2 linked regions of the Blastococcus colisei genome follow. The protein of the gene in region 1 interacts with the protein of each later gene in a pairwise test. Links are inferred from orthologs where the notes say so. Each region holds a gene or a part of one and is shown on either strand. Other genes may lie near its edges.

Evidence for each region. The genes of interacting proteins can lie anywhere in the genome.
Region 2: the proteins of FHU33_RS08825 (region 1) and FHU33_RS06925 interact in binary tests that used the Escherichia coli proteins (3 or more experiments, as listed by UniProt). The link is inferred for Blastococcus colisei from one-to-one orthologs.

Annotation. Positions count from the first base shown.
Region 1 is NZ_VFQE01000001.1:1,855,358-1,858,567, reverse strand. What follows is about bases 96-2,998. They hold FHU33_RS08825 (sugar ABC transporter ATP-binding protein), read right to left. Parts: upstream 2,350-2,998; coding sequence 841-2,349; downstream 96-840. Other genes in these bases: FHU33_RS08820 (substrate-binding domain-containing protein), read right to left, coding at 2,381-2,998; FHU33_RS08830 (ABC transporter permease), read right to left, coding at 96-718. Also shown: more of FHU33_RS08830, read right to left, coding at 1-95; more of FHU33_RS08820, read right to left, coding at 2,999-3,210. UniProt on the Escherichia coli protein: Part of the ABC transporter complex RbsABC involved in ribose import. Responsible for energy coupling to the transport system.
Region 2 is NZ_VFQE01000001.1:1,450,345-1,453,651, forward strand. The notes cover bases 6-3,005. They hold FHU33_RS06925 (ABC transporter permease), read left to right. Parts: upstream 6-908; coding sequence 909-2,102; downstream 2,103-3,005. Other genes in these bases: FHU33_RS06920 (sugar ABC transporter ATP-binding protein), read left to right, coding at 6-912; FHU33_RS06930 (substrate-binding domain-containing protein), read left to right, coding at 2,178-3,005. Also shown: more of FHU33_RS06920, read left to right, coding at 1-5; more of FHU33_RS06930, read left to right, coding at 3,006-3,233; FHU33_RS06935 (Gfo/Idh/MocA family protein), read left to right, coding at 3,301-3,307. UniProt on the Escherichia coli protein: Part of the ABC transporter complex RbsABC involved in ribose import.

The DNA of each region.
Region 1 (3,210 bases):
GGCTGACCCCGCCGATGACGACGGCGGCGATGGTGTCCAGCTCCCAGCCGACGCCGAGCCCGGGTAGGCCGCTGCTGGCGCGTGCGGCGAAGAGGACACCCGCCGCTCCGGCCAGCAGCCCGGACAGGGCGAAGGCCGTCATTTGCACCCGGGCGACCGAGACGCCGGCCAGCCGGGCGCTGTCGGCATTGCCGCCGACGGCGAAGAAGTGCAGCCCCGTCCCGGTCAGCTTCAGGAACGCGAAAACTACCGCGACGAGCACTGCCCAGATGACGAACAGGAGCGGCACGAATCCAAAAGAGGTGCTGTTGAGCTTCATGAAGGTGGGGTCGGTGATCACGATGCCCCGGTTGGAGATCGTGAAGGCCACCCCCTGGGCGATTCCCATGACACCGAGCGTCGCGACGATGGGCGGGATCCGGCCGACGGTGACCGCGAACCCGCTGAGCAGACCCAGTGCCGCGCCGCTTCCGAGCGCCACGAGGACGCCGAGCAGGCCCATGCCGTCAAGGGTGGAGGCGACGACTATGGAGCTCACCGCCGCCACGGCGCCCACCGAGAGGTCGAAACCGCCGGCGACGATGACCACGTACTGGCCGATCGCCAGAACTCCCAGCACCGCGGCCTGGCTCAGCAGCCCTTGCAGGTTGAACGAGGTCAGGAAGTTCGGGCTGACGATGAAGCCCGTGAGCACCATCGCGAGAAACAGGATCTCCACCGCTCGCCCGGACAGGCCGGACAGGAAGCGCGCTGACCGGCGGTGACCGACCCGCGGTCCCGTGCCCGTCGTCTGCGGCCCCGTGCCGGCGTCAGGTTCAACCCTGGCAAGTATCTTGTTCGTCATGACGCGATCGCCGCCGACCTGGGCACTGCGTGGCTCATGATTACCTCTTGGGTGGCTTCTTCTCTGGACAATTCGCAGGTCACCCGCCCCTCGGCCATGACCAGCACCCGATCACTCATCCCGAGCACCTCGGGCAGCTCGGAGGACGCCATGAGGATCGAGATCCCCTCGGCGGCCAGCCGGTCCATCAGCGCATAGATCTCGCTCTTTGCACCCACGTCGACCCCGGCCGTGGGCTCGTCGAGCAACAGGACCGACGTACCGCAGGCCAACCACTTCCCAAGCACGACCTTCTGCTGGTTCCCGCCGCTCAGGAACCGAACGGGCTGCGCGGCGGAGGGCGTCCTGATGCGCAGGTCCTCCACGTAGCGACGGCACACCGCCGCGACCTCCCTGGCACGCACGACCATGCCGCGGGACAGCCGCCCCAGGGAGGGCAGGGTGAGGTTCTCCTGAACTGAACGGGACAGGATCAGCCCAGCGCCCCGCCGGTCCTCGGGCACCAGGCCGATCCCGGCGTCGATGGCCTGCCGTGGAGTCTTGGCCCGCAGGGGTGATCCGTTCAGAATCACGGCCCCGCTGTCGGCGGGCACCGCCCCGAAGATGCAGTTGAGCAGCTCGCTACGACCGGCGCCGACCAGCCCGGCCAGCCCGAGCACCTCGCCGCGCCGGAGGTCGAAACTGACGTCTTCGAAGTGGCCGCGCCGCGTGAGGGCGCGCACGGACAGAACGACATCGTCGCCCACGACCGCCGTCTTCGTGTACTGGTCGCTCAGCTCCCGGCCGACCATCGCGCGGATGATGTCCGGCACCGAGGTGTCGTTGACCATGCGGGTCTGGACCCATTGGCCGTCGCGCATCACCGTGACCCGGTCGCCGATGCGGATGAGCTCCTCGAGCCGGTGCGAGATGTACACGATCCCCATTCCCCGGGAACGCAGGCCCCCCACGATCTCGAACAGGGCCTCGAGCTCGTGGCTGCTCAGCACAGCTCCGGGCTCGTCCATGATGAGCACCCGGGTCTTCCGCGACAGGGCCTTCGCGATTTGCACCAGCTGTGCGTTGGCCGCGGTCAGTTCGCTGACCGGTGCATCGAGGGGCAGAGTCACCCCCAGCTCGTCGAGGACGCGCCGGGTCTCCCGCCGCATGCCGGCCCGGTCGAGGGCGCCGGAGCGAGTGCGGGGTTCGTGGCCGAGAAAGACGTTCTCGGCCACGGTCAGCTGCGGAACGAGGTCGGTCTCCTGGTAGATGGCCGACACCCCCAGCCGGTGCGCCAGGGCCGGCCGGAGGCCGGCGTACTCCTGACCGTCGATCGTGATGACGCCCTGGTCCGGATGCTCGGCGCCGGTGAGCATCCGGATGAGCGTGGACTTGCCGGCGCCGTTCTCGCCGATGAGGCAGTGGACCTCTCCGGCGCGTAGGTCGAAGTCGACCCCACGCAGGGCAGCGACACCGGGATAGCTCTTGGTGATTCCGGTCATCCGGACCAGGACGTCGTCAGTCACGTCGACAGCACTCCTTGCTAGTCCGTGCGTATCAGCAGCAGTCGATGCCGAGTTCGGTCAGCTCGGCGATGCGCTCCTCGATTGCCTGCCTCCCCTGGTCGGAGTCGGCCTCGTAGACAGTCTTGGGCAGGAGCTGGGTCGTCTCGGTGAGGGTGTCGTCCTGCACCTGCTGCCAGGTCTCCATCGTCAGCTCACCGAACTGAGGCGGCGTCGAGATCGTCATCCGCATTTCGCCGGCGAGGATCGCCTCGAGGCCGCTGCGCTGGGCGTCCTTGCCCCAGATCCAGCCGAGGAGCTCGTCACGGCCGGCGGCCTTGATCGCCGCGATCGCGCCCAGGGCCATCTCATCGTTGTCCGCGATCACGCCGTCGATCTCACCGGCGCCGAAGCGCTGGAGGAGGTCCTCCATGCACTGTCGCCCCGGCTCGCGGGAGTAGTTGCCGTCGCACTGGGCGACCTCCTCGATGCCCGCGTTCTCCGCGAGCACCTCGTCGATGCCCTCCTGCTCGTCCAGGACGGGGGACGCGCCCGACGTGCCGGTGATGTGCACGATGCGGCCGGTCGCCGAGCCGTTCAGTTCGGTCATGCCGCGAACCACGCTTTCGGCCACCAGCCGACCGGTCTCGACGAAGTCGATGGTCAGAAAGGCCTTGTACTGGCCCTCCCCCGGCGTGCCGGGCAGGGCGCGGTCCACCACGATCAGCGGCACACCGGCCTCCTCGGCCAGCCCGGGGACCGGGGCCAGCGGCTCGAAGGTCACCGGCCGCACGACGAGGAGGTCGGGCTGGCGCGACAGGAGGTCTCGCACGTCCTGCAGCTGCTTGGCCGGGTCTCCTTCGGCATCCGCCTGGATGAACTCGC
Region 2 (3,307 bases), 410 kb from region 1 along the record:
GGGCGCACCGTGGCCACCGGGCTGCCGGCCCGTGACACCTCGACCCGGCAGGTGATCGAGCTGATGACCGGCCGCGACATCGAGTACGTCTTTCCGGATCGCCGGGCCGTCGCTGCCGCGGAACCGCTGCTCTCCGTGCGGGACCTGGGTCTGCGCGGCACGTTCCGGGGCGTCTCCTTCGACGTGGCCCCGGGCGAGGTGGTCGGTCTCGCCGGCCTCGTCGGATCGGGCCGGTCGGAGATCCTCGAGACCGTCTACGGCGCGCGCAAGGCCACCACCGGCACCGTCACCGTGGCCGGACGGCGGCTGCGCCCGGGCAGCGTCGCGGCCGCGGTGTCGGCCGGGGTGGGCCTGGCGCCCGAGGAGCGCAAGAGCCAGGCGCTGCTGCTGGGCGACGCCGTCTACCGCAACATCAGCATCGCCAGCCTGGCCCGGTTCGCCCGCGGCGGTTTCCTGACCGGCGGCTCCGAGAAGGACGCCGCGCGCGAGCAGGTGCGCGCACTCGACGTCCGCCCGGCCGACGTGACCCGCGAGGTCCGGACGCTGTCGGGTGGCAACCAGCAGAAGGTCGTCCTCGCCCGCTGGCTGCTGCGCGACTGCCGCGTGCTGCTCCTCGACGAGCCGACCCGCGGTGTGGACGTCGGGGCGCGCTCGGAGATCTACGCGCTGATCCGCGACCTGGCCGACCGGGGGGTCGCCGTCGTCGTCGTCTCCAGCGAGATCCCGGAGGTGCTGGGTCTCGCCGACCGGGTGCTGGTGATCTCGGACGGATCCGTCGTCGCCGAGGAACCGGCCGACGCGCTCGACGAGCACGCCGTGCTCGACCTGGTCATGGAGGGAACGGTCGGATCGCGCCAGCGGGACGGCCGGCAACAGGCCACCGCAGCACCGCACGAAGGGGACGTGGCATGACCGGCAGCACCGCGACGACCGGGGGAGCGGACGCACCCGCGCCGGCGAAGGACCGCGCGCCCGACGGGAACGGCCAGGGACCCGGCTTCATGGCCGGGCCGGCCGGGCGCCTGCTCGGCCTCGTGGTGGCTCTGGGCCTCCTGTGCGTCGTCGGCGCGGTCACCGCGCCGGAACGTTTCGTCGACATCGACAACGTCCTCACGATCCTGCGGCTGGCCGCCGTCGTCGGCGTCGTCAGCATCGGCATGACGTTCGTGATCATCGGTGGCGGCATCGACCTGTCGGTCGGCGCGCTCGTCGCACTGTCGTCGGTGTGGGCCACCACCCTGGCCACCCAGGCGATGGCCGAGGACTTCCACTGGATCGTCATGGTGTTCACGGCGATCGCGGTGGGCGCCGGTGCGGGGCTGGTCAACGGGATCGTGATCGCGTACGGCCGGCTGGTGGCCTTCATCGCCACCCTCGCCATGCTCGTCTCCGCCCGCGGCCTGGCCGAGATCATCGCCAACCGCCGCACTCAGATCGTGCAGGACCGGGGCTTCCTGGACTTCTTCACGGGCGACCCATTCGGCATCCCCACCCTGGTGATCATCTGGGCGCTGGTGTCGGTCGGGGGCTGGATCCTCCTCAACCGCACCACGTTCGGCCGGCACACCTTCGCCGTCGGTGGCAACGCCGAGGCCGCGCGGCTGGCCGGCATCCGCGTGCAGTGGCACACCCTCAAGCTCTACGTCCTGTCCGGCGTCACCTGCGGCATCGCGGCGGTGATGCTGATGGCGCGGACGACGACCGGCAGCTCGACCCACGGCACGCTGATGGAGCTCGAGGCGATCGCCGCGGTCGTCATCGGGGGCACCCTGCTCGTCGGTGGCCGCGGCACGATCGTCGGCACCGTCCTGGGCGTGCTGATCTTCATCACGCTCGAGAACGTCTTCGTGCTCAACAACCTGTCCAGCTCCGTCCAGGCCGTCGCGCAGGGCGTGATCATCGTGCTCGCCGTCCTGCTGCAGATGCGGCTGGCCGAGGGGCGCGGTGGCTTCGGCTGGTTGTCCCGTTCCGGATCCGGGTCCGGCGAGTCGTCGTCCGGCGGGCCGGTCGCCGCAGGAACCCCGGCCGGCTCCGTGTCCGGCGGCTCGAGCGTGCCCGGCGCGCCGGCCGGCGACCGGCCGGGCGCAGGCCCCACGCCCTGATCCCCACTCCCTGATCCCCACCCACCTAGAACCTGCCGGCGACCCGCCGGGAAGTTGGACACCGAGGAGAGATACATGTCTGCAGCGAGGCAGCGCCCCTACCGCCGCCTGATGTCCACCGCGGTCGCCCTGGCCGGCGCCGGCGCGCTCGTCGCCGGCTGCACCAGCAACGAGCCGGAGAGCTCCGGCTCCGACGGTGGCGGCGACACCGTGGCCAGCTCCAACGACGAGACCGGCGAGACCGTCCGGATCGGCTTCTCCGCCCCGGCCGCCGATCACGGCTGGATGGCGGGGATCACCGAGGCCGCCCGGGCCGAGGCCGAGAACTACGAGGACGTGGACCTGATCGTCGCCGAGGGCACCAACGACGTCAGCACGCAGATCAGCCAGGTGGAGACCTTCATCAACGAGGGTGTCGATGCGATCGTGCTGCTGCCCTTCGACGGCGCGGCGATGACGCCGGTCGCCCTGCAGGCGATGGAGGCCGGCATCCCGGTCATCAACGTCGACCGCGAGTTCAACAGCCCGTTCGCCGCCCGTGCCACCATCCTGGGCGACAACTACGGCATGGGCGTCTCCGCCGGCACCTACATCTGCCAGCAGGTGGGCGACAACCCCGACGCCGTCGTCGCCGAAATTGCCGGCATCGACTCGCTGCCGCTGACCCAGGACCGCAGCCAGGGCTTCGCCGACGCGCTCGCCGACTGCGGGCTCGACGTCGACAACCGGGTGGCGGCGGACTTCACGGTCGAGGGCGGTGAGGAGGCCGCGGCCAACCTGCTCCAGGCCGCACCGCAGCTCGACGCCCTGTGGAACCACGACGACGACCAGGGCGTCGGTGTGCTGGCCGCCATCGAGAACGCCGGCCGCGACGAGTTCATCATGGTCGGGGGCGCCGGGTCGGCGAACGCGATGCGGGCGATCCAGTCCGGCGACTCCGTGCTGCAGGCGACGGTCATCTACCCGCACACCCAGGCCGCCGACGGCATCGCGCTCGCGCGGCTGATCGCGCAGGACAAGTCGCTGTCGGACCTGGTCTCGCCCGAGGTGCCGCGGGAGATCGTGCTCAACGCCCCGGTCATCACGGCCGAGAACGTCGAGGACTACATCGACCGCGCGTTCGAGTCCTGATCCGTCGACGGAGCAGCAGGGGAACGCGCGCCGTTCCCCTGCTGCTCCACCCCGCTGGGAGAGCCGCATGACCC